3 regions of the Enterobacter cloacae complex sp. ECNIH7 genome follow, and region 2 is predicted to be linked to each of the others. Evidence: predicted binding sites of a transcription regulator. Region 2 holds the regulator's gene; each other region holds the start of a gene.
The links. The regulator PurR, encoded in region 2, represses purine synthesis genes. The targets are predictions, from matches to a motif close to CANGCAAACGTTTGCNTG.
Positions count from the first base shown of each region.

Region 1: the regulator PurR is predicted to act here: its motif matches at 5,661-5,678, upstream of carA (glutamine-hydrolyzing carbamoyl-phosphate synthase small subunit).
Region 3: the regulator PurR is predicted to act here: its motif matches at 7,487-7,504, upstream of pyrD (quinone-dependent dihydroorotate dehydrogenase).

Region 1 covers NZ_CP017990.1:773,242-784,050, forward strand. The annotation lists gene WM95_RS03775 (Ig-like domain-containing protein) at 1-4,204, shown strand, start outside; gene dapB (4-hydroxy-tetrahydrodipicolinate reductase) at 4,621-5,442, shown strand; gene carA (glutamine-hydrolyzing carbamoyl-phosphate synthase small subunit) at 5,897-7,045, shown strand; gene carB (carbamoyl-phosphate synthase large subunit) at 7,064-10,288, shown strand; gene WM95_RS03795 (YgdI/YgdR family lipoprotein) at 10,427-10,660, shown strand; gene kefF (glutathione-regulated potassium-efflux system oxidoreductase KefF) at 10,764-10,809, shown strand, end outside.
Region 2 covers NZ_CP017990.1:2,151,649-2,162,457, reverse strand. The annotation lists gene WM95_RS10755 (alkene reductase) at 1-84, shown strand, start outside; gene gloA (lactoylglutathione lyase) at 185-592, shown strand; gene rnt (ribonuclease T) at 689-1,339, shown strand; gene grxD (monothiol glutaredoxin 4) at 1,384-1,731, opposite strand; gene WM95_RS10735 (C40 family peptidase) at 2,070-2,843, shown strand; gene sodB (superoxide dismutase [Fe]) at 2,966-3,547, shown strand; gene WM95_RS10725 (MFS transporter) at 3,586-4,752, opposite strand; gene cydH (cytochrome bd-I oxidase subunit CydH) at 4,916-5,005, opposite strand; gene purR (HTH-type transcriptional repressor PurR) at 5,303-6,328, shown strand; gene punR (DNA-binding transcriptional activator PunR) at 6,347-7,258, opposite strand; gene punC (purine nucleoside transporter PunC) at 7,373-8,572, shown strand; gene cfa (cyclopropane fatty acyl phospholipid synthase) at 8,871-10,019, shown strand; gene WM95_RS10690 (riboflavin synthase) at 10,051-10,695, opposite strand.
Region 3 covers NZ_CP017990.1:1,822,210-1,833,018, forward strand. The annotation lists gene pepN (aminopeptidase N) at 401-3,013, shown strand; gene ssuB (aliphatic sulfonates ABC transporter ATP-binding protein) at 3,110-3,880, opposite strand; gene ssuC (aliphatic sulfonate ABC transporter permease SsuC) at 3,877-4,668, opposite strand; gene ssuD (FMNH2-dependent alkanesulfonate monooxygenase) at 4,678-5,823, opposite strand; gene WM95_RS08975 (sulfonate ABC transporter substrate-binding protein) at 5,820-6,782, opposite strand; gene ssuE (NADPH-dependent FMN reductase) at 6,775-7,350, opposite strand; gene pyrD (quinone-dependent dihydroorotate dehydrogenase) at 7,599-8,609, shown strand; gene zapC (cell division protein ZapC) at 8,775-9,317, shown strand; gene WM95_RS09000 (YcbX family protein) at 9,314-10,423, opposite strand; gene rlmKL (bifunctional 23S rRNA (guanine(2069)-N(7))-methyltransferase RlmK/23S rRNA (guanine(2445)-N(2))-methyltransferase RlmL) at 10,522-10,809, shown strand, end outside.

The sequences.
Region 1 (10,809 bases), 1.4 Mb from region 2:
GACGGTGACCACTGATAACGCGAAAGCCAACGGCACGGCCACCAACGCGGTGAAAGCGATTGTCACCGATGTTAACGGCAACCTGGTTTCCGGCGTGGCAGTGACCTTTACCGCCACCAACGGTGCGACGGTGACCACCGCGTCCGCCACCACGGATGCGGACGGTATCGCCACCACCACCCTGACGAACACCAAATCCGGTGTGGCGAAAGTCACCGCCAGCATCAACGGCAACAGCCAGTCTGTAGACACCACCTTTGTGGCCGACAGCAGCACGGCGACCATCAGCGACGGTAACCTGACGGTGACCACCGACAACGCGAAAGCGGACGGCTCGGACACCGACGCGGTGAAAGCGATTGTGACGGATGCCAACGGTAACCTGGTTTCCGGTGTGGCAGTGACCTTTACCGCCACCAACGGCGCGACGGTAACCACCGCGTCCGCGACCACGGATACGGACGGTATCGCCACCACCACGCTGACCAACAGCAAATCCGGTATTGCCAAAGTGACGGCTACCGTCAACGGTGCCAGCCAGACGGTGGACACCACCTTCCTGGCGGACAGCAGCACGGCAACCATCAGTTCCGGTAACCTGACGGTGACCACCGACGGCGCGAAAGCGGACGGGTCCGACACCAACGCGGTGAAAGCGATTGTCACTGACGCGAAAGGTAACCTGGTGAAAGACGTGACGGTGACCTTTACCGCCACCAACGGCGCCACGGTGATTACCGCCTCCGCCACCACGGACGTTGACGGTATCGCCACCACCACGCTCAGCAACACCACGGCCGGCACGGCGAAAGTGACCGCCACGGTGAACGGCAACAGCCAGACTGTCGATACCACCTTTGTGGCCGACGGCGGCACGGCAACCATCAGCGCCGGTAACCTGACGGTGACCACCGATAATGCGAAAGCCAACGGCAGCGCCACCAACGCGGTGAAAGCGATTGTCACCGATGCTAACGGCAACCCGGTGAAAGACGCGGTAGTGACCTTCACGGCCACCAACGGCGCAGTGATTACCACGGAGTCTGCGACCACCGACGCCGACGGTATCGCCACCACCACGCTGAAGAACACCAAAGCCGGTGTTTCTGCGGTGACCGCGAAAGTGAACGGCAACAGCCAGTCTGTGGACACCACTTTTGTGGCGGACAGCAGTACGGCGACCATCAGTTCCGGTAACCTGACGGTGACCACCGATAACGCGAAAGCGGACGGCACGGCTACTGATGCGGTGAAAGCGATTGTCACCGATGCTAACGGCAACCCGGTGAAAGACGCGGTAGTGACCTTTACCGCCACCAACGGGGCCACCATTACCACCGCCTCAGCTACCACCGATGCGGACGGTATTGCCACCACCACGCTGACCAACACCAAATCCGGTGTGAGCAAAGTGACGGCAACCGTGAACGGTGCCAGCCAGACCGTGGACACCACCTTTGTGGCCGACAGCAGTACGGCAACGCTTGCCGACGGCAGCCTGACGGTGACCACTGACAACGCGAAAGCCAACGGTACGGCCACCGACGCGGTGAAAGCTATCGTGACGGACGCCAACGGTAACCTGGTGAAAGACGCGACGGTGACCTTTACCGCCACCAACGGGGCTACCATCACCACCGCTTCCGCCACCACGGATGCCAGCGGTGTGGCAACGACGACGCTCACCAACACCAAATCCGGCGTGAGCAAAGTGACGGCCACCGTCAACGGCAACAGCCAGACTGTGGACACCACCTTTGTGGCCGACAGCAGTACGGCAACGCTTGCCGACGGCAGCCTGACGGTGACCACTGACAACGCGAAAGCCAACGGCAGCGCCACCGACGCGGTGAAAGCCATCGTGACGGACGCCAACGGTAACCTGGTTTCCGGTGTGGCAGTGACCTTTACCGCCACCAACGGCGCCATTGTCACCACCGCATCCGCGACCACGGATGCCAGCGGTGTGGCAACCACGACGCTGACCAACACCAAATCCGGCGTGAGCAAAGTGACGGCCACCGTCAACGGCAACAGCCAGACCGTGGACACCACCTTTGTGGCCGACAGCAGTACGGCGACCATCAGTTCCGGTAACCTGACGGTGACCACTGATAACGCGAAAGCCAACGGCAGCGCCACCGACGCGGTGAAAGCGATTGTCACCGATGCCAACGGCAACCTGGTTTCCGGTGTGGCAGTGACCTTTACCGCCACTAACGGAGCGACCATCGTTACGGAATCGGTCACCACCGATGCGGACGGTATCGCCACCACCACGCTGACCAACACCAAATCCGGTGTGAGCAAAGTGACGGCCACCGTCAACGGTGCCAGCCAGACGGTTGACACCACCTTTGTGGCGGACAGCAGTACCGCGACCATCAGCGACGGCAACCTGACGGTGACCACCGACAATGCGAAAGCCAACGGCACGGCCACCAACGCGGTGAAAGCCATCGTGACGGATGCCAACGGTAACCTGGTGAAAGATGCCACTGTAGCCTTTACCGCCACCAACGGCGCCACCATCACCACCGCCTCCGCCACCACGGATGCCAGCGGTGTGGCAACGACGACGCTGACCAATACCAAAGCCGGAACCACCAGCGTGACGGCGACCGTCAACGGTAACAGCAAGTCTGTGGACACCACCTTTGTGGCCGACAGCAGTACGGCGACCATCAGCGACGGCAACCTGACGGTGACCACCGACAACGCCATCGCCAATGACAGCGACACCAACGCGGTGAAAGCGATTGTCACGGACGCCAAAGGTAACCCGTTGAAAGACATGACGGTGACCTTTACCGCCACCAACAGCGCGAAAATCACCACCGCCTCCGCCACCACGGATGCCGATGGTGTGGCAACAACGACGCTGAAGAACACCAAGTCCGGTATTGCCGCGGTGACGGCCACCGTTAACGGCAACAGCAAGTCTGTCGACACCACCTTTGTGGCGGACAGCAGTACGGCGACCATTGCGACGGGTAACCTGACGGTCACCACCGACAACGCGGCGGCGAACGGCACGGCGACGGATGCCGTACAGGCGAAAGTCACCGATGCCAACGGCAACCTGGTGCCGGGTGTGGTGGTTGCGTTCAGCGTCACCACCGGGGCGACGGTCGTCACCGCTTCTGCCACCACCGACGCGTACGGCCTGGCGAAAACCAACCTGACCAGCGAGAAATCTGGCGCCTATACGGTAACCGCCACGCTTGGTACGGCCAGCCAGACCGCCACGGTGAACTTCAAGGCGGACGTGACGACGGCGGTCACCACGCTGACATCGGATGTGACGGAGCAGTTAGCTGACAACGAATCTGTTATCGCGCTGACCGCCACCGTGAAGGATGCGAAGGGTAACCCGGTGCCGAATGAGAACGTGGTGTTTACCACCACCGGTGCGGCGAAACTGGGGGATACCACCGTGACCAAAACCGTTGCCACAGATGCAAATGGCCAGGTGAAGCTGAATATGACGGATACCACGGGAGAAATTATCACCGTTACAGCGAAATCGTCATCTAACGCCAGCGATACTGGCGGCAGTCTGGATCTGACCTTTACCACACCGCCACCGGCACCGATGCCGTCCACCACCAAAGTTGCGGTTAACGGCGCTGACTTTGCGGTCGACGCCGGCTTCCCGAAATCGGGCTATGACGGGGCTACGTTCCAGATTGCCCTTAAAGGCGATGCGGCGAACAACGCGGATTATACCTGGTCGGATAACAGTGACTGGGTCTCCGTGAGCAGTACCGGTACGGTGACCTTTACGGGTGAAGGGACTTCGGATGAAGTGACGATTACCGCTACGCCAAAAAATGGTGGAGTCCCGTATGAGTATAAATTCCAGTTAGAAAAATGGTTTAAAGGAGGTACACCTGCAAATGGTACCCATCAGCAAGCAGTGAGCGCATGTTCTGAACTGGGCGGTGGATATAAACTGCCTTCATCTAATGAACTGACAAATGCTGTAAACACCACCACTACAGCCTCACGTATTGCAGGTAATGGATTGCTATGGACAGAGTGGGGGAACGGGGGGAACACAAGTGTATGGGGAATTAATACCTACACCTGGACTACTACACCTGATGGTGGTGCAGAATACTACTTAGTCTCGAAAAATGATGGTGGTCTCTATTCTGGTAGTAGCATGAGCTTCGGCATTATATGTTTAAAATCATTATAACCTTACAGCTGTTGATGGTTATATAAACTACAAAGTCAGCTCAAAGCTAGACAATGAACCAAATGGGAGCCTCCGGCTCCCATTTTTTACGCCCGTATCATCCCAGACAAAACGATTTCCACCGCCTGTAAGGCGTATACACCCCGTTCAGACTTTCGAGTAACGCGACGATATCATCGATTCCTTTCTGCGGGAGTGACAGATTCTTGCGCACCCATCGGATCGGCAAAACGCATCTTTCTGCCGCCGGTGCGGGTGATGAGAGTCTTGCGGTTTTTGCCGATCGTCATGTCTTTTACTGATATTTATGTCGGTTTCACGTTAAATTCTAATTATCGGTGTTTTCAGTTGGCAGCAGAGAGCAAGGCTGGTTAATCTGAAAACGGTTTACATCATTTTAACGTAAGAGAATAACTATGCATGATGCACAGATCCGTGTCGCCATTGCGGGCGCGGGTGGACGTATGGGCCGTCAGCTGATTCAGGCGGCACTTCAGATGGATGGCGTCGCGCTTGGCGCGGCACTGGAGCGTGAAGGTTCGTCGCTTCTGGGGACCGATGCCGGTGAGCTGGCGGGCGCAGGCCACACGGGCGTTACCGTGCAAAGCAGCCTGGAGGCGGTTAAAGAGGATTTCGATGTCTTCATCGATTTTACCCGCCCGGAAGGGACGCTCGCGCATCTGGCATTTTGCCATCAGCACGGCAAAGGGATGGTGATCGGCACCACCGGTTTTGACGATGCGGGCAAGCAGGCTATCCAGGATGCATCCAAAGAGATTGCGATTGTCTTCGCCGCAAACTTCAGCGTCGGCGTTAACGTCATGCTGAAGCTGCTGGAGAAGGCCGCGAAGGTGATGGGCAATTATACCGATATCGAGATTGTAGAAGCTCACCACCGTTACAAGGTTGATGCGCCATCTGGCACGGCGCTGGCGATGGGCGAAGCGATTGCGCATGCACTAGATAAAGATTTAAAAGACTGCGCGGTCTATACCCGCGAAGGTTACACCGGCGAACGCGTGCCTGGCACCATTGGCTTTGCAACCGTGCGCGCGGGCGACATCGTCGGCGAACACACGGCGATGTTCGCCGATATTGGCGAACGTGTCGAAATTACGCATAAAGCCTCAAGCCGTATGACGTTCGCCAACGGCGCCGTACGTTCCGCTTTGTGGCTTAAAAGTAAGAAAGATGGTCTTTTTGATATGCGAGATGTGCTCGATCTCAACAATTTGTAAGCATTATTACCCATCGTGATGTGGTTATTGCAGTCGTAATTGTTTGATTGCATAGGGCAATATTTTATTGCCCTTTTATTTTATCTGTTTCATCGCGTACTTTTGCTTAATGTTCTAAAAATATATCTCTTATAGCGTTTTAACGTTACTGAAATGTAAATTTTGACCATCCGGTCTACTTTTTCATGCTCCAACACGACATTTTTTATTAAACCCGGCGCGCAAGCGTTTTCTGCGGTGATTTACCTGATCTTTTTGTCGCTTAAGCTCTGTTCCGCTCGCCAGGCTTGCAAAAGGCTAAGCAAAATATCCGTTTTAAGTTGACTTTTACCCACCAAATCTCCAGAATGCCGCCGTTTGCCAAAAATCCGCTGGCAACACATTTGCATTGATCCATGACATGGTTATGAATTAATATGCAAATAAAGTGAGTGAATATTCTCTGGAGGGTGTTTTGATTAAGTCAGCGCTATTGGTTCTGGAAGACGGAACCCAGTTTATCGGTCGGGCCATAGGGGCAACGGGTTCGGCGGTTGGGGAAGTCGTTTTCAATACTTCAATGACCGGTTATCAAGAAATCCTCACTGATCCTTCCTATTCTCGCCAAATCGTTACTCTTACTTACCCTCATATCGGCAATGTCGGCACCAACGCGGCTGACGAAGAATCCTCTCAGGTACATGCGCAAGGCCTGGTCATCCGCGACCTGCCGCTGATTGCCAGCAACTTCCGCAATACCGAAGACCTCTCTTCTTACCTGAAGCGCCATAACATCGTGGCGATTGCCGATATCGATACCCGTAAATTAACGCGTCTGCTGCGCGAGAAGGGTGCACAGAACGGCTGCATCATCGCGGGTGATAACCTCGATGCGACGCTGGCGCTGGAAAAAGCGAAAGCCTTCCCGGGCCTGAACGGCATGGACCTGGCGAAAGAAGTGACTACTGCTGAAGCCTATAGCTGGACTCAGGGTAGCTGGACGCTGGAAGGCGACCTGCCGGAAGCGAAAAAAGAGAGCGAGCTGCCGTTCCACGTGGTGGCCTACGATTTCGGCGCCAAGCGCAACATCCTGCGTATGCTGGTTGACCGCGGCTGCCGCCTGACGGTGGTGCCGGCACAAACGTCCGCCGAAGACGTGCTGAAGATGAATCCGGACGGTATTTTCCTGTCCAACGGCCCTGGTGACCCGGCGCCGTGTGATTACGCAATCGCCGCCATCAAGTCCTTCCTGGAAACCGACATCCCGGTATTCGGCATCTGCCTCGGCCATCAGCTGCTGGCGCTGGCGAGCGGTGCAAACACCGTTAAGATGAAGTTCGGCCACCACGGTGGTAACCACCCGGTAAAAGATATCGATAACAACACGGTGATGATCACCGCGCAGAACCACGGCTTCGCCGTCGATGAAGCCTCAATGCCGGCTAACCTGCGCGTGACCCATAAGTCGCTGTTCGATGGCACCCTGCAGGGGATTCATCGCACCGATAAGCCTGCGTTCAGCTTCCAGGGCCACCCGGAAGCGAGCCCGGGCCCGCACGACGCCGCGCCGCTGTTCGATCACTTCATCGAACTTATCGAGCAATACCGTAAGACCGCTAAATAATCAGGAGCCGAGAAGACAATGCCAAAACGTACAGACATAAAAAGCATCCTGATCCTTGGCGCTGGCCCGATCGTGATCGGCCAGGCCTGCGAATTCGACTACTCCGGCGCGCAGGCGTGTAAAGCCCTGCGCGAAGAGGGTTACCGCGTAATCCTGGTAAACTCTAACCCGGCCACCATCATGACCGACCCGGAAATGGCCGATGCAACCTACATCGAGCCGATTCACTGGGAGGTGGTGCGTAAAATCATCGAGAAAGAGCGTCCGGACGCGGTGCTGCCAACCATGGGCGGCCAGACGGCGCTGAACTGTGCGCTGGAGCTGGAGCGTCAGGGCGTGCTGGAAGAGTTCGGCGTGACCATGATTGGTGCGACCGCCGACGCGATTGATAAAGCAGAAGACCGTCGCCGCTTCGACGTGGCGATGAAGAAAATCGGCCTCGACACCGCGCGTTCCGGTATCGCACACAATATGGAAGAAGCGCTGGCCGTCGCGGCTGACGTGGGCTATCCGTGCATCATCCGCCCATCGTTCACCATGGGCGGCACCGGCGGCGGTATCGCCTACAACCGCGAAGAGTTCGAAGAGATTTGCGAGCGCGGTCTGGATCTCTCCCCAACCAAAGAGCTGCTGATTGATGAATCGCTGATTGGCTGGAAAGAGTACGAGATGGAAGTGGTGCGTGATAAAAACGACAACTGCATCATCGTCTGCTCCATCGAAAACTTCGATGCGATGGGTATCCACACCGGCGACTCCATCACAGTTGCGCCAGCCCAGACCCTGACCGACAAAGAGTATCAAATCATGCGTAACGCCTCGATGGCGGTACTGCGTGAAATCGGCGTGGAAACCGGCGGTTCTAACGTGCAGTTCTCCGTGAACCCGAAAACCGGCCGTCTGATTGTTATCGAAATGAACCCGCGCGTGTCCCGTTCCTCCGCGCTGGCCTCTAAAGCGACCGGCTTCCCGATTGCGAAAGTGGCGGCGAAGCTGGCGGTGGGTTACACCCTCGACGAGCTGATGAACGACATCACCGGTGGCCGCACGCCTGCGTCCTTCGAGCCGTCCATCGACTACGTTGTCACCAAAATTCCACGCTTCAACTTCGAGAAGTTCGCAGGCGCGAACGACCGTCTGACCACCCAGATGAAATCTGTCGGTGAAGTGATGGCGATTGGCCGCACGCAGCAGGAATCCCTGCAGAAAGCGCTGCGCGGCCTCGAAGTGGGCGCGACCGGCTTCGACCCGAAAGTGAGCCTGGACGACCCGGAAGCACTGACCAAAATTCGCCGCGAGCTGAAAGACGCTGGCGCAGAGCGTATCTGGTACATCGCCGATGCCTTCCGTGCGGGCCTGTCCGTCGACGGCGTGTTCAACCTGACCAACATCGACCGCTGGTTCCTGGTGCAGATTGAAGAGCTGGTGCGTCTGGAAGAGCAGGTCGCGGAGCTGGGCATCACCGGCCTGGACGCTGATTTCCTGCGCGTGCTGAAGCGTAAAGGCTTCGCCGACGCGCGTCTGGCTAAGCTGGCGGGCGTGCGTGAAGCGGAAATCCGCAAGCTGCGCGACCAGTATGACCTGCACCCGGTCTACAAGCGCGTGGACACCTGTGCGGCAGAGTTCTCAACCGACACCGCCTACATGTACTCCACCTATGAAGACGAGTGCGAAGCGAACCCGTCCGTCGACCGCGACAAGATTATGGTGCTGGGCGGCGGTCCAAACCGTATCGGCCAGGGCATCGAGTTCGACTACTGCTGCGTACACGCCTCGCTGGCGCTGCGCGAAGACGGTTACGAGACCATCATGGTCAACTGTAACCCGGAAACCGTCTCTACCGACTACGACACCTCTGACCGCCTCTACTTCGAGCCGGTTACCCTGGAAGACGTGCTGGAAATCGTGCGCATCGAGAAGCCAAAAGGCGTTATCGTGCAGTACGGCGGCCAGACCCCGCTGAAGCTGGCGCGCGCGCTGGAAGCAGCAGGCGTGCCGGTTATCGGCACCAGCCCGGACGCGATTGACCGTGCGGAAGACCGCGAGCGTTTCCAGCAGGCGGTTGACCGTCTGAAGCTGAAACAGCCGGCGAACGCCACCGTGACCGCTATCGAACAGGCCGTTGAGAAGGCGAAAGAAATTGGCTACCCGCTGGTGGTGCGTCCTTCGTACGTGCTGGGTGGCCGCGCGATGGAAATCGTGTATGACGAAGCCGACCTGCGTCGCTACTTCCAGACCGCTGTGAGCGTCTCTAACGATGCGCCAGTGCTGCTCGACCGCTTCCTCGACGACGCGGTAGAAGTGGATGTGGACGCCATCTGCGACGGCGAAATGGTGCTGATTGGCGGCATCATGGAGCACATCGAGCAGGCTGGCGTGCACTCCGGCGACTCCGCCTGTTCTCTGCCGGCGTACACGCTGAGCCAGGAGATTCAGGACGTGATGCGCCAGCAGGTGCAGAAGTTGGCCTTCGAGCTGCAGGTTCGCGGCCTGATGAACGTCCAGTTCGCGGTGAAAGACAACGAAGTCTACCTGATTGAAGTGAACCCGCGTGCGGCACGTACCGTACCGTTCGTCTCCAAAGCCACCGGCGTACCGCTGGCGAAAGTGGCGGCGCGCGTGATGGCGGGCCAGACGCTGGCGCAGCAGGGCGTGACCAAAGAGATCATTCCACCGTACTACTCGGTGAAAGAAGTGGTGCTGCCGTTCAACAAATTCCCGGGCGTTGACCCGCTGTTAGGGCCAGAAATGCGCTCTACCGGGGAAGTGATGGGCGTGGGCCGCACCTTCGCCGAAGCGTTCGCGAAGGCGCAGCTGGGCAGTAGCTCCACCATGAGAAAATCAGGCCGTGCGCTGCTCTCCGTTCGCGAAGGCGACAAAGAGCGCGTGGTTGACCTGGCCGCCAAGCTGCTGAAACAGGGCTTCGAGCTGGACGCAACCCACGGTACGGCGATTGTGCTGGGCGAAGCCGGCATCAACCCGCGTCTGGTGAACAAGGTGCATGAAGGTCGTCCGCACATTCAGGACCGTATCAAGAATGGCGAATACACCTACATCATCAATACCACCGCAGGCCGCCAGGCGATTGAAGACTCCAAGCTGATTCGCCGCAGCGCGCTGCAGTACAAAGTGCACTACGACACCACCCTGAACGGCGGTTTCGCGACGGCCATGGCGCTGAACGCGGATGCCACCGAGAAGGTGATTTCGGTTCAGGAAATGCACGCGCAGATTAGCAAGTAAGTAAAAATGCCCGGTGCCGTTCGGTTGCCGGGCATTATCCCATCTTCAGAACCTTCTGGTTTTTCATCCGCATTCAGTCAGTTAGCCTAAAATGGTTAGGTCGATAACGAAATTCAACTGAGAGCAGGGGAAAACACCATGCAAAATAAATTACTGATCGCTTCCGTTCTGGCTGCCACGACAATGTTCACCGTTGCGGGCTGTTCGTCTAATCAGGCCGTAAAAACCACCGATGGCAAAACCATTGTCACCGACGGCAAACCGCAGGTAGATGACGATACCGGTCTGGTGTCGTATAAAAACGCCGAAACCGGTCAAACCGAGCAGATCAACCGTGACCAGGTGAAATCCATGGGCGAGCTGGATAACTAATTCAGAATTCTGACGTAAGCCCGTCAATAATATTCACTATTAGCCTGTTGAATTACTGACTACACTCTTTTGTTAAAAGAAAGCAGTAACAACAGGCTAATCAATGATTCTGATAATTTATGCCCATCCTTATCCGCAGCACTCGCATG
Region 2 (10,809 bases):
AAAAAAGCGGCCCTGAACCCGCAGCGCCCGGAAAGCTTCTACGGCGGCGGCGCGGAAGGCTACACCGACTACCCTTCTCTGTAATCTCGCCGTTGTTCATTGATAGCGGCGATACTTCGCCGCTATACTAAAACATCGTTTCTGTTCAAAAAGACAGTCTATTCCATTGGTTAATGAGGAAATTATGCGCCTACTTCACACCATGCTGCGCGTTGGCGACCTGCAACGTTCCATTGATTTCTACACTAACGTCCTGGGCATGAAGCTGCTGCGCACCAGCGAAAACCCGGAATACAAATACTCGCTGGCGTTTGTGGGTTACGGCCCGGAAACGGATGAAGCGGTGATCGAGCTGACCTACAACTGGGGCGTAGACAGCTATGAGCTGGGCACCGCCTACGGCCACATCGCGCTGGAAGTGGACAACGCGGCCGAAGCGTGTGAGCGCATTCGCAGCAACGGCGGTAACGTTACGCGCGAAGCGGGCCCGGTAAAAGGTGGCACCACCGTAATTGCGTTCGTGGAAGACCCGGACGGTTACAAAATCGAGCTGATTGAAGCCAAAGACGCGGGTCGCGGTCTGGGCAACTGATCCCTCAGGGCGCAACATGCGCCCGTAGTTTTACTGCATCACCCTGCAAAATTTGCCATAATGCGCTCTGCTTTTTTCCCCTGGTAAGAGACCCTGATGTCCGATAACGCTCAATTTAGCGGTCTGTGCGACCGTTTTCGTGGTTTTTATCCCGTTGTCATTGATGTAGAAACAGCCGGATTTAACGCTAAAACCGATGCGCTGCTCGAAATTGCCGCCATCACGCTGAAGATGGATGAACAGGGCTGGCTTACACCGGACACCACGCTGCATTTCCACGTTGAACCTTTCGAAGGGGCAAACTTACAGCCGGAAGCGCTGGCGTTTAACGGTATCGACCCGCATAACCCGCTTCGTGGTGCAGTCAGTGAATATGATGCGCTGCACGCCATTTTCAAAATGGTGCGTAAAGGCATGAAAGAGAGTAACTGCAGCCGCGCCATTATGGTGGCCCATAACGCCACCTTCGATCACAGCTTTACTATGGCCGCCGCCGAGCGCGCCGCGCTTAAACGTAACCCCTTCCATCCTTTTGTGACCTTCGACACCGCCGCGCTGAGCGGCCTGGCCCTGGGACAAACGGTGTTATCAAAAGCCTGCATCACAGCGGGTATACCTTTTGACGGTACGCAGGCGCATTCCGCTTTATACGACACGGAGCGCACCGCAGAGCTGTTCTGTGAGATCGTCAACCGCTGGAAGCGTCTGGGCGGCTGGCCGCTGCCGATGGGCGACAGCGAAGAATAAAAAAAAGCGACCTTATCAGGTCGCTTTTTTATTTGCGCAGAAAATTACTCTGCGTCCGGCTCTTCGGTTTTGTACTTCGCCGCCGTCTCTTTGATCAGCTGCTGCAGTTCGCCGCGCTGATACATTTCAATCAGGATATCGCAGCCGCCAACCAGCTCACCGTCAACCCACAGCTGTGGGAAAGTCGGCCAGTTAGCGTACTTAGGCAGCTCAGCGCGGATGTCCGGATTCTGCAGGATATCAACGTAAGCAAAACGCTCACCACAGGCTGACAGCGCCTGAACCGCTTGTGCGGAGAAGCCGCAGCTTGGCAGCTTCGGAGAACCTTTCATATACAGCAGAATCGGGTTTTCAGCGATCTGGCGCTGGATTTTTTCAATAGTGGTGCTCATGTCTTGCTTCCTTTAACTTCTGTTACGGCATTCGTCTGACATTGTAGCGGTTCAGACTGGCATCGGAAAATAACATTTTTGTCACGTTTATACATTCTACCCCGAGTCACGAAAAGTTGCATTGCAAATGGTGTTTACCCCTGCGGCGGTCAGGGTTTTGCTTAGGGAGTGGGTAAATGTGCGACAGAACGATGAATTTTTTTGCACTTGCTAACGAAACACGATTGTAGATTGAAAAATGCTATTAACTTTCTGGGTTTTTATAGATTAGAATCGACGGGCTTTGTAAATCACACGCGGGTATTATTGATGACCTGCATTTATCAGGGGACTGCCCAGTGGCGCGGATAAATAAAATCTCGATCACGCTCTGTGCTTTACTGTTTACTTCACTCACTTTCACGCCAGTGGCAAACGCCTCTCAGCAGGCGCGGCATTCTGCTGTACAAAAAAACCATCTGGTGAAAGCCACAGAACGTAAGAAAAAAACCACCGCTAAGAACGACAAGAAAAAAACACCGGCTCAGACGAAACAGACCGCTTCCAGCAAGACGAAAACAAAACCTTCCCGCACTGCCCACTCCGCTAAAAGTAAAGCTTCGCAAACCGCCGCTAACCTCGTTACTGAAAAATGCATCACGCGTAAAGGCCACAAGGCGAAATGCACGAAGGTCACGAAAATAGCGGAAGTGCATAAAGTGCGTGTACAGAAAGCGCAAAAAACCGCGATGAACAAACTGATGGGGCAGATTGGCAAACCTTATCACTGGGGTGGCAGTTCGCCGCGTACCGGGTTTGACTGCAGCGGCCTCGTCTATTACGCCTATAAAGATCTTGTCAAATTCCGCATTCCTCGTACCGCCAATGAGATGTACCACCTGCGCGATGCCTCACCGGTTGACCGCGGTGAGCTGGAAAACGGCGATCTGGTGTTCTTCCGCACTCAGGGTCGCGGCACGGCTGACCACGTTGGCGTGTATGTCGGCAACGGGAAGTTCATCCAGTCTCCACGTAGCGGCCAGGATATTCAGATCACCTCTCTCAGTGAAGACTACTGGGTACGCCACTACGTCGGCGCGCGTCGCGTGATGACGCCGAAAACCATTCGCTAACCCCTGCCCTGCCACATCCGTGGCAGGGTAAGTTCCTCTTTTGCATACCCTTTCAATTTGCTATCCTGTCCCTGTTGTCTGTGTGGTTATTGGCAACGCAAAATACAATAAGGAGAGAAGCAATGTCGTTCGAATTACCTGCACTACCGTATGCAAAAGACGCCCTGGCACCGCACATTTCTGCGGAAACCCTGGAATATCATTACGGCAAGCATCACCAGACGTACGTCACCAACCTGAACAATCTGATCAAGGGCACCGATTTTGAAGGCAAAACGCTGGAAGAGATCGTCCGCAGCTCAGAGGGTGGCGTCTTTAACAACGCGGCTCAGGTGTGGAACCACACCTTCTACTGGCACTGCCTGGCGCCGAATGCCGGCGGTGAACCTGCCGGTGAACTGGCTACCGCTATCAACGCCGCATTTGGCAGCTTCGCGGATTTCAAAGCGAAATTTACCGATGCAGCCATCAAGAACTTCGGTTCTGGCTGGACGTGGCTGGTTAAAGAGGCGGATGGCAAACTGGCTATCGTGTCCACCTCTAACGCGGGTACCCCGCTGACTACCAGCGCTAAGCCGCTGATGACAGTGGACGTATGGGAACACGCTTACTACATTGACTACCGCAACGCGCGTCCGAACTACCTGGAGCACTTCTGGGCACTGGTTAACTGGGACTTTGTCGCGAAGAACTTCGCCGCGTAAGAGACACGCAGAAGGGTTCGCCCTTCTGCGTTTTTGGTTTATTCCGCAGCGCAGGCTGCTTCAGGCTGTTTACGACCCGACATCATCACCAGCAGCAGGCCGAGCGCGGCAATAATCGCCCCCATCACCGGCACAAAGCTGTATCCCAGACCACCTGAAATCACGGCCCCACCGGCCGCGGCGCCCAGGGCATTACCCAGGTTAAACGCACCGATATTCACGGAAGATGAAAGTCCCGGCGCCTCGTGCGCGACACGCATCACGCGCATCTGCAGCGGCGGCACCACGGCGAAAGTGGCGGCTCCCCAGACGACCATCGCAATCGCGGCCCCAAACTCATTGCGCGCCAGCCACGGAATGGCAACCATGATGACTATCAGCAGGGTTAAGAAGCCCTTAAGCGTCCCGCTCACGGAACGGTCGGCAAATTTCCCGCCGAGAAAGTTGCCGATCGAGAAGCCCACGCCAATCAGCACCAGCATCGCGGTCACAAAGAGAGGGGTTGCGTGGGTGATGTCATGCAATACAGGTGAAATATAGGTGTAGAGGGTAAACATCGCCCCTGCCCCCAGCACGGTGGTCAGCAGCGCGGAGAGCACCTGCGGGCGCATCAGCACAGCCAGCTCTTTACGCACTTCCGGACGTTCTCCGGCGCTGCCTTTCGGCAGGGAGAAGAACAGCGCCACCATCGCAATCACGCCCAGTCCGGCCGTCGCCAGGAAGGACATTCGCCAGCCAATAACCTCGCCCAGCCAGGTTGCCGCAGGCACCCCGCCGATGTTGGCAATCGTTAGCCCCATAAACATGGTCGCCACGGCGCTCGCCTGCTTGTGTTTTGGCACCACGCTGGCTGCCACGACCGATCCCAACCCAAAGAACGCGCCGTGGTTAAGGCTGGTCAGAATACGCGATAGCATCAGAGTGGTGTAGTCCGGCGAAATGGCCGAAAGCACGTTGCCCAGGGTGAAAATCGCCATCAGGAAAATCAGCGCATTGCGGCGCGCGCGGTGCGAAAGCAGAAGCGTCATCAGCGGCGCACCGACCATCACGCCGATAGCGTAGGCGCTAATTAACATCCCTGCCGCAGGGATAGAGACATCTACGCCCCGGGCAATAACAGGCAGTAACCCCATCGGGGAGAATTCAGTGGTGCCAATCCCAAAAGCGCCAATCGCCAGGGCCAGCAGGGGAAAATTGATTTTCATGCGTCAACTCCGGATGCCGTGTCATTTGGTGACACAGAACAAAGAAGCGGAAAGCATGACATCAATCACAAAAAATGAGAAGTTAACAAAATGGCAAAAGATTTTTGCCAGAGAAGTAACAATCCGGGGAGTCGGGAGGGAGAAGGCTCTCCCTCCGCGTAAATCAGTGCAGCGCAGCCGTCAGACCGGCCGCAACAATCAGAGCCAGCACAACAACGGTGGTGAACAGCGAAAACTTAAGATCGGAACTCATCAATTTTTCTCCTTTTAATCCCCACACGAAAAGTGAGCTTGCTCATTTTTGCACAGATTACGTCAAAAATCTTCCTGGATTTATACTGATAACCACTTTACCTCTTCCCCTTTTCATCAAGATAGGACAAAATTCCACGCTAAATTTATTAGCGTACCGGCCATTGACCCCCTCCTGACGTCCCGTGTCGTTTTCCCGGCGTGCCGCAATTCAACATTGCGAGATAAGGGTGAGAGAAGGCAAACGTTTACCTTCAAGTTTTTCAGGAGCTTAGGATATGGTCTGGAGTGACATTTAATGGCAACAATTAAAGACGTAGCAAAACGCGCAAACGTTTCCACTACAACCGTATCACATGTAATTAACAAAACCCGCTTTGTGGCGGAAGAGACGCGCAACGCCGTCTGGGCAGCGATCAAAGAGCTGCACTATTCGCCAAGTGCGGTTGCGCGCAGCCTCAAGGTTAATCACACCAAGTCCATTGGATTGCTGGCGACCAGCAGTGAAGCGGCCTATTTTGCCGAGATCATTGAAGCGGTCGAAAAGAACTGCTTCCAGAAAGGCTATACCCTGATTCTGGGCAACGCGTGGAACAGCATTGAAAAACAGCGTGCCTACCTGTCGATGATGGCGCAAAAGCGCGTTGATGGCCTGCTGGTAATGTGCTCCGAGTATCCGGAGTCAGTGCTGTCGATGCTGGAAGAGTATCGCCATATTCCAATGGTGGTGATGGACTGGGGCGAAGCGCGCGCAGACTTCACCGATTCTGTTATCGATAACGCCTTTGAAGGCGGCTATATGGCCGGTCGTTATTTGATCGAACGCGGTCACCGCGAGATTGGCGTGATCCCCGGTCCGCTGGAGCGCAACACCGGCGCGGGCCGTCTGGCCGGTTTTATGAAAGCGATGGAAGAAGCGTTGATCAACGTGCCGGAAAACTGGATTGTGCAGGGCGACTTTGAGCCGGAATCGGGCTACCGCGCGATGCAGCAGATCGTCTCCCAGCCGCACCGTCCGACCGCCGTGTTCTGCGGAGGCGACATCATGGCCATGGGCGCGCTCTGCGCTGCCGACGAGCTGGGCCTGCGCGTACCGCAGGATATTTCCGTGATCGGGTATGACAACGTGCGTAACGCGCGCTTCTTCACCCCGGCGCTGACCACCATTCACCAGCCAAAAGACTCGCTGGGCGAAACGGCCTTTAACATGCTGATGGACAGAATCGTCAACAAGCGTGAAGAGTCGCAGTCCATTGAAGTTCACCCGCGTCTTATCGAACGCCGTTCCGTTGCGGATGGTCCGTTCCGCGACTACCGTCGTTAATCGCTTTACGGGGGCCAGCTACGCTGGCTCCCGTAACCATTCCCGGTTCAGCGTTTCGCTGTCTCCCAGATAATCCAGCAGCCAGGCCATCGCAGGCGAGACATCATTTTGCTGCCATGTCAGGCAGCAGGCCGCATCCGGGAACGGATTCTCCAGCGTCAGCTCAACCCACTCTCCGGTATCGATGCGCGGACGCGCGAAATGAACGGGCACCATCGCGACGCACAGCCCGGCGCTGAGGCACGTCGCCGACGATTCCCAGTCAGGGGCCACCACCCGCCGCTGGTTGTCGAGAAGCCAGGTGATACGCTTGGGCAATGAACGGGACGTATCTTCCAGCACCAGCGACGGCCAGTTGCGCAGCGTGTCATCGCTCAGCGGCCCTTCCATCGCCGCCAGCGGATGGTCGCTTGCCACCACGCATTTCCAGCTCAGCATTCCCATATCGCGAAAGGCGTAACGTCCCCCGACCGGGATCGCCTGCGTGGCCCCAATCGCCATCTCTGCCCTGCCGTCCGCCAGCGCATCCCAGACGCCGTTAAACACCTCCTGCGAGACCCGCAGCTCGACGTCAGAAAAATGACGATAGAAATCGACGATCATCTGCCGGGTGCGCTCGGGTTTAACGATGTTGTCCACCGCGATGGAAAGATGTCCCCGCCAGCCGTTAGCGATCTGCTGACACTGTTCGCGGGTGATCTGCATTTTTTTGATAACAGAACGCCCTTCTTTCAAAAACCACGCGCCTGCGGGCGTTAATTCCACATCACGATGCCGCCGTTCAAACAGCGGAACCGCCAGCCACTCCTCAAGCTGACGCACCGTGTAGCTGATTGCCGAAGGGACGCGGTGCAGCTCCTGCGCCGCACCGCTAAAGCTGCCGTTACGCGCAACAGCATCGACCACTTCAAGAGAATAATCTGACCACATTTTCTGCCTGCAAAATTTTTGAATGCACCCGCCAAATATTAGCGTTTCACAAGCGGCTTTGCACTCCCTACACTCAGCGCCAATGTATACCTGCCTCCTCAGGAGAATAAAATAATGCAACCCAGGAACAGTTTTTTAGTCTGGCTCGGCGGCTTGAGCGTGCTGGGCTTTTTGGCCACCGATATGTACCTGCCGGCGTTTGCCGCCATGCAGGAAGATTTACAAACGCCTGCTGCCGCCATCAGCGCCAGCCTGAGTTTATTCCTCGCCGGTTTTGCCTTCGCTCAGCTGCTCTGGGGACCGCTCTCGGATCGCTTTGGTCGTAAACCGGTACTGTTGCTGGGCCTGGCCATTTTTGCGGTGGGCTGCCTGGGAATGTTATGGGTACGCGATGCCACCTGGCTGCTGGTGCTGCGGTTTATTCAGGCCGTGGGCGTCTGTGCCGCGGCCGTGACCTGGCAGGCGCTGGTCACCGACTATTACCCGGCTAACCGCACAAACCGTATTTTCGCCACCATTATGCCGCTGGTGGGTCTCTCACCTGCCCTCGCTCCCCTGCTGGGCAGCTGGATCCTCGCGCATTTCGACTGGCAGGCCATTTTCGCCACGCTGTTTGCCATTACTCTGGTACTGATGCTGCCGGCGTTCGCCCTCAAGCCCGCGCATAAAAAAGAAGCGCATACTGACGCGAAGCCGATTACCTTTACTTCCCTGCTCAGCGCCAAAGCGTATCGCGGGAATGTCCTGATCTATGCCGCCTGCTCGGCAAGCTTCTTCGCGTGGCTCACCGGCTCGCCGTTCATTCTGCACGATATGGGTTACAGCCCGGCAGCCATCGGCCTGAGCTATGTTCCGCAGACCATCGCGTTCCTGGTAGGCGGGTACGGCTGTCGCGCGGCGCTGCAGAAGTGGGAAGGTCAGCAGATGCTGCCGTGGCTGCTGGTGCTGTATGCGCTGAGCGTTATCGGGACCTGGGCCGTTGGCTTTATTCCCGGTGCCGGTCTGGCTGAAATTTTGATCCCATTCTGCGTGATGGCCGTCGCGAACGGGGCGATTTACCCTATCGTTGTAGCCCAGGCGCTGCGTCCCTTCCCGCAGGCGACAGGCCGCGCCGCCGCGCTGCAGAACACCCTGCAGCTGGGGCTGTGCTTCCTGGCAAGCCTGGTGGTCTCGGCGCTGATTGCCACGCCGCTCCTGACCACCACCAGCGTGATGCTGGTGACCGTTGCGCTGGCGGTGTTGGGCTATCGCATGCAGGCAGCCGCGCAGCGTGAGCAGGCTAACCGCGCACAGGTTGAAACGTCGCATGCATAATCGCGCCGGAAATCATGTTAATTTTCAGTGATTAGGTTGCTAACAATTTTCTATTGAATCACCAAATTTTGAGGCCTATACTAAATTTGGTTCGATTAAATACGATAAATATTAAGTGTTAACGGGAGCCGGAGTGCTCCCGTTTTACCATGGAAGGCATTTCGGCAAGGGTTATCTCCCTTCCTCTGTTCTACGTCGGATATTAGCCTCGCGGTATTTACCGTGAGATTTCTCACAAACCAAAAAAAGCGTCTACGCTGTTTTAAGGTTCTGATCACAGTAGGGTGATGGAGAAGCTATGAGTTCATCGTGTATAGAAGAAGTCAGCGTTCCGGACGACAACTGGTCCCGGATCGTCAGTGAACTGTTAGGTCGAGCAGGCATCACTATCAATGGATCATCGCCATCCGATCCTCAGGTTAAACATCCCGACTTTTTTAAACGCGTGTTGCGGGAGGGATCGTTAGGCCTGGGAGAAAGCTATATGGACGGCTGGTGGGAGTGCGAACGTCTGGATACCTTTTTCGCCAGCGTGCTGCGTGCCGGTCTTGAAAATCAACTCCCTCGCAATCTGAAAGACACCCTGCGCGTCGCCTCTGCCCGACTGTTTAATCTGCAAAGTAAAAAACGCGCGTGGATCGTCGGCAAAGAACACTACGATCTGGGCAACGACCTGTTCAGCCGTATGCTGGACCCTTTCATGCAATACTCCTGCGCCTACTGGAAAGACGCGTCGACGCTTGAAGAGGCCCAGCAGGCCAAGCTGCGTCTGATCAGCGAAAAGCTCCAGCTCCAGCCCGGCATGCGCGTGCTGGATATCGGCTGCGGCTGGGGCGGGCTGGCGTATTTTATGGCGAAACACTATGGCGTCAGCGTGGTCGGTGTGACGATCTCAGCGGAACAGCAAAAAATGGCGCGGGAGCGCTGTGAGGGTCTTGACGTGGATATCCGGCTGCAGGATTACCGTGACCTGAACGAGCAGTTTGACCGGATCGTCTCCGTCGGCATGTTCGAGCACGTGGGGCCGAAAAACTACGCTACCTATTTTGAGGTGGTGGATCGGAATCTGAAACCGGACGGCATCTTCCTGCTGCACACCATCGGCTCTAAGCGAACCGACAATAACGTCGACCCGTGGATCAACAAATACATCTTTCCGAATGGCTGTTTGCCTTCCGTCCGCCAGATTGCCAACGCCAGTGAACCCCATTTCGTGATGGAAGACTGGCATAACTTTGGCGCGGATTACGACACCACGTTGATGGCATGGCATGCGCGTTTTCAGGAGACCTGGCCTGAGATTGCGGACAACTATTCTGAACGATTCAGGCGGATGTTTAGCTATTATCTGAATGCCTGCGCGGGGGCGTTTCGCGCACGGGATATTCAGCTCTGGCAGGTGGTATTCAGCCGTGGGATTGAACACGGACTACGTGTCGCACGCTAAAAAAATAACCCCGGATGCCCGGGGTTATTTTTTATTCTTCTTCTGCGGCGGTCTTTATTATTGCCGCTTCTTTTGCTGCCAGCACGCGCTCAACCGTATCCACCACCGCCTGGGTTTGCGGATCGATTTCAATATTCACGCGGTGCCCCAGTTTTTTGGCACCCAGCGTGGTGCGCTGCAGCGTTTCAGGAATTAAATGCACGCAAAAACGCGTTGGCGTTACTTCACCTACCGTCAGGCTAATCCCATCGATGCCAATAAATCCTTTATAGAGGATGTATTTCATTAATGAAGGATCCTGCATTTTAAACCAGATTTGACGGTTATTTTCCGAGGTCACGATTTTTGCCACTTCAGCGGTGGTCATGATGTGCCCGGACATCAGGTGGCCGCCAATCTCATCGCTAAACTTCGCCGCACGCTCAACGTTGACGGTATCTCCTACCGCCAGCTCGCCCAGGTTGGTGATGCGCAGCGTCTCTTTCATTAAATCAAAGCTAATCTGGTTGCCGTTAATTTCGGTAACGGTCAGGCAGCAGCCGTTGTGAGCAATCGACGCGCCGGTTTCAATACCCTCAAGCATATATTCCGGCAGCTCAACAACATGAGTACGGAAATTAGGTTTTTCATCAATGGACACCACTTTGGCGGTGCCCTGCACAATACCAGTAAACATGCTTACAACTCCTGTTTTTTCCGGACGGTGGTGACACCGTTTAATCCCACCACAATAACAGTTGGAAAAAGAGGTTGCCAGCGGAGCGCATTTTCTGGCGATTTTTTCACTAGA
Region 3 (10,809 bases), 330 kb from region 2:
AATATACAGTATTTTTGCTTTGGCGGTTTTGTCTGTCAAGGCATGAACCACTTGTTTTTAAATTTTGGGGAACATACTGCTGGAGTGTTTGTTATCGATTTGCCCTACAGGGCTGATGTGGTCTGGCGCTGACTAAAATTATGTGTGGGGCATGGATGGGGCAAAAGTGGTATGTGAAGTTCGTTAAAGTTCGTTAATCAAGCTTTATATCGATCTCGCTCATCCCTTGTTTAAAGCGCTCCTGGACGATCTTTATCGATTTTAAAAACTATGAGTTCATATTATACAAATGTAGCAAAAAAGGGTTTTGACCCTGAAAAGATGAACATTCTGCATAGCGCGATTTGCGCAACAGGAATATATTGAAACGTTACTCGACAAACGATGCATAAGGTTTTCTATGACACAACAGCCACAAGCCAAATACCGCCACGACTACCGTGCGCCGGATTACCTGATTAGCGAAATCGATCTGACTTTTGACCTGGATGCCACAAAAACCGTTGTCACGGCGGTGAGCCAGGTGACGCGCCATAGCGCAACTGCGGTGCCGCTGCGTCTGGATGGTGAAGACCTGACGCTGGTCTCCCTGCATATTAATGATGAAGCCTGGTCGGACTATAAAGAAGAAAACAACCAGCTGGTCATCGACAACCTGCCGGAACAGTTTACGCTGCGCATCGTGAATGAAATCAGCCCGGCCGCCAACACCGCGCTGGAAGGGCTTTACCAGTCGGGCGTGGCGCTGTGTACCCAGTGTGAAGCGGAAGGGTTCCGCCATATAACCTGGTATCTCGACCGCCCGGACGTCCTGGCGCGCTTCACCACCAAAATCATCGCCGATAAAACCCTGTATCCCTTCCTGCTCTCCAACGGTAATCGCGTAGGCGAAGGCGAGCTGGAGAATGGCCGTCACTGGGTGCAGTGGCAGGATCCCTTCCCGAAACCGTGCTACCTGTTTGCGCTGGTGGCGGGGGACTTCGACGTGCTGCGCGATACATTCAAAACGCGCTCTGGTCGCGAGGTGGCGCTGGAGCTGTTTGTTGACCGCGGCAACCTTGACCGCGCGCCGTGGGCGATGACCTCCCTCATCAACTCCATGAAGTGGGACGAGGAGCGCTTCGGCCTGGAATATGATCTCGACATCTATATGATCGTCGCCGTCGATTTCTTCAACATGGGGGCAATGGAGAACAAAGGCCTTAACGTCTTCAACTCTAAATACGTGCTGGCGCGTACCGATACCGCAACGGATAAAGACTACCTCGATATTGAACGCGTTATCGGCCATGAATATTTCCACAACTGGACCGGTAACCGCGTAACCTGCCGCGACTGGTTCCAGCTGAGCCTGAAAGAGGGCCTGACCGTCTTCCGCGATCAGGAGTTCAGCTCCGATCTGGGTTCACGTGCGGTGAACCGCATCAACAACGTGCGTACCATGCGCGGCCTGCAGTTTGCGGAAGATGCCAGCCCAATGGCACACCCGATCCGCCCGGATAAAGTTATCGAAATGAACAACTTCTACACTCTGACGGTGTACGAGAAGGGCGCTGAAATTATCCGCATGATCCACACCCTGCTGGGCGAGGAGAACTTCCAGAAAGGGATGCAGCTGTACTTTGAGCGGCACGACGGCAGCGCGGCCACCTGCGACGATTTTGTGCAGGCGATGGAAGATGCCTCTAATGTCGATCTCTCTCACTTCCGCCGCTGGTACAGCCAGGCCGGGACGCCGGTTGTCACCGTCAAAGACGATTACAATCCGGAAACCGAGCAGTACACCCTAACCATCAGCCAGCGCACGCCGCCGACGGCGGAGCAGGAAGAGAAATATCCGCTGCATATTCCGTTCAGCATTGAGCTGTACGATAACGAAGGCAAAGTCATCCCGCTCCAGAAGGGAGGCCACCCGGTACACCACGTGCTGAACGTGACTCAGGCCGAGCAGACCTTTATCTTCGATAACGTCTACTTCCAGCCGGTGCCTGCGCTGCTGTGTGAATTCTCCGCGCCGGTGAAGCTGGAATACAAGTGGAGCGATCAGCAGCTAACGTTCCTGATGCGTCACGCGCGTAACGATTTCTCCCGCTGGGATGCGGCGCAAAGCCTGCTGGCAACCTACATCAAGCTCAACGTAAACCGCCATCAGCAGGGCCAGCCGCTGTCGCTGCCTGTCCATGTGGCTGACGCGTTCCGCGCGATCCTGCTGGATGAGAAGATTGACCCGGCTCTGGCCGCTGAAATTCTGACCCTGCCGTCAGCGACTGAAATCGCCGAGCTGTTTGACATCATCGACCCGATTGCCATCGTGGCGGTGCGTGAAGCGCTGACCCGTACGCTGGCTGCTGAGCTGGCGGACGAGTTCCTCGCCATTTATAACGCCAACAAGCTTGATGCTTATCGCGTTGAGCACGCGGACATTGGTAAACGTTCTCTGCGTAATACCTGCCTGCGCTACCTGGCGTTTGGTGAAACCGAGCTCGCGAACACCCTTGTGAGCAAGCAGTATCATGAAGCGGATAACATGACCGACGCGCTGGCCGCGCTGGGTGCAAGCGTTGCCGCTGAGCTGCCGTGCCGCGACGCGCTGATGCAGGAGTACGACGACAAGTGGCATCAGGATGGCCTGGTGATGGACAAGTGGTTCATCCTGCAGGCGACCAGCCCGGCGGCCGATGCGCTCAGCAACGTGCGCAGCCTGCTGAAGCATCGTTCCTTTACACTGAGCAACCCAAACCGCGTGCGTTCGCTGATTGGCGCGTTTGCAAGCAGCAACCCGGCCGCGTTCCACGCCGAAGACGGCAGCGGTTATCAGTTCATGGTGGAAATGCTGACCGAGCTGAACAGCCGTAACCCGCAGGTGGCGTCGCGCCTGATTGAGCCGCTGATCCGTCTGAAACGCTACGATGCGAAGCGTCAGGCGAAAATGCGTGCCGCGCTTGAGCAGCTGAAAGGGTTGGAGAACCTGTCTGGCGATCTGTACGAGAAGATTGCTAAGGCGCTCGCCTGATGTAAAAAATGCCGGTGGGCAGGTAAACGCAAAACGGCAACCTCGGTTGCCGTTTTTTGTGTTTTCTCCCCGCGGGAGAGGGCCGGGGTGAGGGCATCAGGCATTAGCCTTGGCTCGCTGTAACTCCGTCCCCCCGCGCTTCATCACCCGATCCAATACCTCAGCTTCCAGCTCCGCCAGCCTTGCAGAGCCCACGCGGCGAGGGCGCGGAAGATCCACCGTCAGATCCAGGCCTATTTTCCCGTCCTCTATTAACAGCACCCGGTCAGCCATCGCGACGGCTTCGCTCACGTCATGCGTCACCAGCAGTACCGTAAAGCCGTGCGCCTGCCAGAGGGATCCAATCAAATCCTGCATTTCGATCCGCGTCAGGGCGTCGAGCGCGCCGAGCGGTTCATCAAGCAACAGCAGGCCCGGACGGTGAATTAGCGCACGCGCCAGCGCCACGCGCTGCTTCTGCCCACCCGAGAGGGCTGCCGGCCATTCGCCCGCACGATTTTCCAGCCCAACGGCGGCCAGCGCCTGGCGGGCTTCATCCCGCCAGCTGCCCTTAAGACCGAGCCCGACATTGTCGATAACCGTTTTCCACGGCAGCAGGCGTGCATCCTGAAACATCATGCGGGTATCGTCCTGAATATTCGAAAGCGGCGTCGTTCCTGCCAGAATGTCACCGCCGTTGGGGGCTTCCAGCCCGGCCAGAAGCCGTAGCAGGGTACTCTTGCCGCCGCCGCTGCGACCAACAACGGCCACAAATTGTCCGGCGGGAATGTGCAGATCCAGCCCGTTAAGAATGGTGTTTTCGCCGTAGCGTTTGGTCACGCCGTTCAGCAGTAACGGCGTTCCCTGATTCAGTCGTGCAGTGTTCATGCTTTCGCCTCCTGAAGGGTATAGGCCGGGTTCCAGCGCAGCCAGCTGCGCTCCAGCCACTGGGCGCTGACGTCGGCGAGCTTGCCGAGCAGGGCATACAGAATGATGGCAACCACCACCACGTCCGTTTGCAGGAATTCGCGGGCGTTCATCGCCAGGTAGCCAATGCCTGAGTTGGCCGAGATGGTCTCTGCCACAATCAGCGTCAGCCACATCAGGCCGAGCGCAAAACGCACCCCGACCATAATAGAGGGCAGGGCGCCCGGCAGAATCACGTGAATAAAGAGGGAAAAACCCGATAAGCCGTAGCTGCGCGCCATCTCCACCAGACCGCGATCGATGTTGCGGATGCCGTGCCAGGTGTTGATGTAAATCGGGAACAATGTGCCCAGCGCCACGAGGAAGATCTTGGCGCTCTCATCAATCCCAAACCACAGGATAACCAGCGGGATCAGCGCCAGATGCGGCACGTTGCGCAGCATCTGAATGGAGGTATCCAGCAGCCGCTCGCCCCAGCGGGAAAGGCCGCTGATCAAGCCCAGAACCAGACCGATGCTGCCGCCGATGGAAAACCCAATCACGGCGCGCCAGGAGCTGATCGCCAGATGCTGCCACAGCTCGCCGCTCACGCTCAGCGACCAGAACGCTTCTACGACGCCCTCCGGAGAGGGCAGAATGCGGCTCGACAGCCAGCCGGTGGATGACGCGAGCTGCCAGAGAGCCACAATGCCGACGGGTAAAAACCACGGCGCGGCGCGCAGCAGCCATTTTTGTGAGGTGGCAGACATGGTCACTCCTTAGCTCTGTGCGGCTTTGCGTGGAATAAACTCGTTCGCCACGGCTTCGCCCTGAAGCTGAAGCCGCTGCGGCTGCGGAATCTCCGGGATGGCGACATCCAGATGCGGGAATAACAGCTCGCCCACCTTGTACGCCTCTTCCAGATGCGGATAACCGGAGAGAATAAAGCTGTCGATACCCAGGTCTGCGTATTCATTAATGCGGGCGGCTACGGTCGGACCGTCGCCGACCAGCGCCGTGCCCGCACCGCCGCGCACCAGGCCGACGCCCGCCCACAGGTTCGGGCTGATCTCCAGATTCTCGCGCTTGCCGTTGTGCAGGGACGCCATTCGGTGCTGTCCGACGGAGTCGGTTTTGGCAAACGCGGCCTGCGCCCTGGCGATGGTCTCATCGTCCAGATGGGAAATCAGACGGTCGGCGGCCTGCCAGGCTTCTTCATTGGTTTCGCGCACGATTACGTGCAGGCGAATACCGAAGCGCACCTTGCGGCCATGGGCGGCCGCCTTCGCGCGTACCTGGGCAATTTTTTCTTTCACCAGCTCAGGCGGTTCGCCCCAGGTAAGATAGAGATCGACCTGCTCTGCCGCCAGATCCTGGGCCACATCCGACGATCCGCCAAAATAGAGCGGCGGGCGCGGCTGCTGAACCGGTGGGAAGTAGAGTTTCGCGTCGCGAACGTGAATATGCTTGCCTTCAAAGGTGACGGTTTCCCCTTCCAGCAGACGTCGCCAGACGCGGGTGAACTCGGCGGAGGCTTCATAGCGCTCGGTATGGTCGAGGAACACCCCATCGCCCGCCAGCTCCTGCGGGTCGCTGCCCGTCACCAGGTTAAACAGGGCGCGACCGTTGGATAGCCTGTCCAGCGTTGCCGCCTGACGCGCCGCCACGGTAGGGGAGACTACGCTCGGGCGTAAGGCAACCAGGAACTTCAGACGCTGGGTGACCGGGATCATCGATGCGGCCACCAGCCAGGCATCTTCACATGAACGTCCGGTCGGGATCAGCACCCCGGTGAAACCGATTCGGTCCGCCGCCTGCGCAATCTGCTGCAGGTAGCCGTGGTCAACCGGGCGCGAGCCCTCTTCTGTACCAAGATAGTGTCCATCACCGTGGGTGGGTAAAAACCAGAAAAGATTCAGACTCATGATTTAGCTCCTTCTTTGCCTGCGGGCTGCCAGATGCGTTCGCGGATAGTGACCTGTTTTGGCACCAGGTGGTTTTGATAGAAAAGGTCAGCCGTTTGTTGCTGAAGCGCGGCGACGTGCGCGTCCACGGGCGTAATGGTGGTCGGCGGACGGTGGTTGAGATAGCTCGCGATCACCGGCTCAGGTAAGCCCATGGTTTTCGCCAGCAGGGCAATGCTCTCCTGACGCTGGGTCTGGGTCAGCGCATCGGCCTGGGTAAAGGTATCCAGTACGCCCTGAATAAATGCGCCGTTCTTTTCCGCATAAGGACGCGAGGCCAGATAGAACGAGCCGGTCTGCTTCAGCGTGGTACCGTCTTTCAGCACGCGAACGCCGCCCTGCAGCAATGCGGCGGAGTAGTACGGATCCCAGATGGCCCAGGCATCAACGTTCTTCTGCTGGAACGCGGCGCGGGCGTCAGCGGGAGTCAGGTAGACGGGCTGAATGTCGGTGAACTTGAGTCCGGCCTCTTGCAGAGCTCGCAGCAAAAGGTTGTGTGAGCTGGAACCTTTCTGGAAAGCAACTTTATGTCCTCTAAGGTCGGCGACGCTTTTAATGTCGCTGTTTTCAGGCACCAGAATCACTTCGGCCTTCGGTTTGGGCGGCTCAACGCCAACATAGACGAGGTCCGCTCCCGCCGCCTGGGCAAATATCGGCGGAATATCGCCCGTGCTGCCGAGATCGATACTGCCGACGTTCAGGGCCTCCAGCATCTGCGGGCCAGCAGGGAACTCCACCCAGGAGAATTTGGTGTTCGGGAAGCGTTTTTCCAGCAGCTGGTGGCTTTTTGCCAGCACCATGCTGACGCTGCCTTTCTGATAGCCAATGCGCAAACTTTCCGGAGCCGTTTCTGCGGCATGGGCCAGCGAGGTAAGCGCCATCAGACCTGCCAGGCCGATGCGGGTTAACGTTTTAAACATGTGCGACTCCTTGAGGCTGACCAAACGCCGGGGCCTGGATATCCCTGCGGTGCAGAGCGTGCCAGAAGGTTTCCAGTGCGTTATCGAGGCGGGTTTGCAGGTTGGGCGTAAAATGAGGTTTATGTTGATAATCGATAACCTGGGAGTCATCTGCGAAAACGCCGTGGAGGATCTCCTGCGCTTTCAGCGCGTTCAGCACCGGCTTCAGGGCATAATCCACGGCCAATAAATGGGCAACCGTACCGCCCGTTGCCAGCGGCAGCACGACTTTGCCGTCCAGGGCGCGCTCCGGAAGCAGATCGAGCAGGGTTTTCAGCGCCCCGGAAAAGGAGGCTTTATAAATAGGCGTTGCCACAATTAAGCCGTCAGCGCCGTTAAGCTGCTCGATCAGCGTTTTAAGCGCAGGGCTGTCGAAACGGGCATAGAGCAGATCTTCAGGTTCGAAGTTATGCAGGTTCCAGTGGCACACTTCCACATCCAGGGCATTGAGTTTTTCGCGGGCATATTCCAGCAGGGCGCTGGAGCGCGAAGGGAATCGTGGACTTCCGGCCAGGGTAATGACGCGCATACTTCCTCCTTATAACCAATTGTTTGCTTTTATCTAACATTCATAACAATTTTCAGGAGTGTGACACCGCGCGGTTATTCCACTAAATGATTTATCTGCAATTAAAATGCGAAAAAGTGCATAAGAAATAGACGGGAAGGTAAACGATTGCGTTTTGCGCTGATTTTTTGCCGCAGGTCAATTCCCTTTCGCGCGTGGATCGCCCATAATCCCCTCCCGGTTTGCACACCGGGAATCCAGGAGAGTTCATGTACTACCCCTTCGTTCGTAAAGCCCTTTTCCAGCTCGACCCTGAGCGCGCTCATGAATTTACATTCCAGCAATTACGTCGTATTACCGGAACGCCGCTGGCCGCTCTGGTGCGTCAGAATGTGCCGGAAAAACCTGTGCAGTGCATGGGTCTGACCTTTAAAAATCCGCTGGGTCTGGCGGCCGGTCTGGACAAAAATGGCGAGTGCATTGATGCCCTGGGCGCGATGGGCTTTGGCTCCATTGAAATCGGCACCGTCACGCCGCGCCCGCAGCCGGGAAATGACAAGCCGCGCCTGTTCCGCCTGGTTGAAGCCGAAGGGCTGATCAACCGCATGGGCTTTAATAACCTCGGTGTTGATCACCTGGTTGAGAACGTAAAAAAAGCCCATTTTGACGGGATATTAGGCATCAATATCGGCAAAAATAAAGACACGCCGGTTGAGCAGGGTAAATATGACTATCTGATTTGTATGGAAAAAGTCTACGCCTATGCCGGTTATATCGCGGTGAATATTTCTTCACCCAATACTCCGGGTCTGCGTTCCTTACAATATGGCGAAGCGCTGGACGATCTTCTGAGTGCCATTAAAAATAAACAAAATGAACTCCAGACGATCCACCATAAATATGTTCCGGTCGCGGTTAAGATCGCCCCGGATCTTTCTCCTGAAGAATTGATCCAGGTTGCCGACAGTTTGGTTCGCCATAATATTGATGGTGTTATTGCGACCAATACCACTCTCGATCGTTCCCTCGTGCAGGGAATGAAAAACTGTGACGAAGCGGGTGGGTTAAGTGGACGTCCGGTGCAATTAAAAAGCACCGAAATTATTCGCGCCCTGTCTGCGGAATTAAAAGGACGTCTGCCGATTATTGGCGTCGGCGGCATTGACTCAGTGATTGCTGCGCGCGAGAAGATGGCGGCAGGTGCGTCACTGGTGCAAATCTATTCCGGCTTTATTTTTAAAGGACCGCCGCTGATTAAAGAAATCGTTACTCATATCTAATCTTTTCTCTTAATCAGACAACCAGGGCTTTATTTCCAGCCCTGGTTGTTTTATATTCCGTCACTGTTGCTTATTTAGTCATTATAGTCTTTTATTAATGGTGTTATAAACGAGGCGGCAAACAGGACATTTTTAGTACAGGACGTTTGGGGACGGGAGAGACACATGCGAATTAAACCTGACGATAACTGGCGCTGGTATTTTTGCGACGAGCATGACCGAATGATGCTCGATTTAGCCAATGGCATGTTGTTTCGTTCTCGTTTTGCCCGCCGAATGTTAACCCCGGATGCATTTTCCCCGTCGGGCTTTTGCGTTGACGATGCGGCGCTTTATTTCTCCTTTGAAGAAAAATGCCGGGATCTGGTGCTCTCTAAAGAGCAGCGTGCCGAGTTAGTATTAAATGCGCTGGTGGCTATCCGCTTCCTGAAACCGCAAATGCCAAAAAGCTGGCATTTTCTTGCGCATGGTATGAGCTGGACCCCGGCAACGGGTGACGCGGCCAGCGTCAATCTAAGCGATACCGCAGAAGAGGTGAGCCTGCTGGTGGTTGAGCCAGGCGAAAATGCTGCGCTCTGCCTGCTGGCACAGCCCGGCGTAACCATTGCCGGGCGGACGATGCAGCTTGGCGATGCCATTAAAGTGATGAACGACAGGCTGAAGCCGCAGCTGCGGGTAGATTCCTTCAGCCTTGAACAGGCGGTTTAAGCTTCCAGCTGTACGGACGTTTTCGGTATGCAGCTACAGCACAGAATTGTGCCGTCATTTCCAATTGCCGATTTTTTCAGCGCACTGACCTCTCCATCCACCAGCCTGATGCGGCAGCATCCGCAAATGCCTGCGCGACAGGAATAGGGTACGCGAATACCTGCCTGCTCCAGTTGCTCCAGTAATACCTGCTGGTTGTTGCCACGGATGACGTTGCCCTGCCAGTGAATATCTACCGCAGAGGCGACATTCGTCGCAACGTCGACCATTTCTTCTTCCTGACCTGAGCCGTATGCTTTTGCAGGCCCTCGGGCAAGAATTTCTACCTCATCACCGACGCGGATTGCGCCGCTGGAGCGCGGGATCAGGTTCTGGCCGAAATCCACATCGCCGTTGTCCTGCGCAGTGCGGAACGACTGCAGCGTCTTCAGCGGTTCGCCGGAAGGATGCTTCTGGCCTTTCTCAGGGCTCACCGTGGTGAAAATGCAGCGACTGCAGGGTTTTACGACATCAAAGATGACGCTACCGATGCGGATCACTTTCCAGGTGTCTTCTTCCCAGGCGTCGGCGCCCGTAACCACCAGGTTCGGACGGAACTGTTCCATCTGAACGCTGGCCTTGCAGCGGCCTTGTAAATCACGCAGCGAGGCTTCGTTAGTCAGCAGGAACGGGAAACCATCGGCGAAGGAGAGGGGAACTGCGTCATGGCGCTTCACGCGACGCGTCAGTTCAGGACCTACCCAGCGCAGCTGCACGTCACGAGAGAAGAAACCGCTCAGCCAGCGGTTAATCTCATCCGGGGCGATGCGCGCGGTAAAATGATTGCCCCACACTTCCGTTGGCGCATCGACAGGCGCAAAATCAGCAAAGCGAATTACCGCGCTGGAACCGTCCGGCGCGGTAAGGTGTAAACCGTCATGAAGCGGGGAAGGGGTAAAGCGAACCATCTGCGGGAACTGGCGTGCGGTAATGAACGTGCCGTCAGGCTCGGTGACCATAAAAATACGATCGAAGGCGAATCCGCTCATGTCGGCCAGCGCGTGAGAGACGCCGATGCCGCGCATGGATTTCACCGGATGAATAAAAAGCCTGGATAACGTCGCCACTGCACACTCCCACAAATGAAAATAAGCCTTCAACTTTATGACATACACGCCATATTAGCTATAATGCGCGACAATTTTCTAAGAGTAAAAGTGACGATATGAATTCTCTGTTTGCCAGTACGGCCCGTGGGCTGGAAGAGCTGTTAAAAACTGAACTGGAAAGCCTGGGCGCGCAAGAGTGCCAGGTGGTTCAGGGTGGTGTCCATTTTGAGGGCGACACGCGGCTTATTTACCAGAGCCTGATGTGGAGCCGTCTGGCGTCGCGCATCATGCTGCCGATGAAGGAGTGCAAGGTCTATAGCGACCTGGACCTCTATACCGGCGTACAGATGATCGACTGGACAGAGATCTTCACGCCCAATGCCACCTTTGCGGTGCATTTCAAC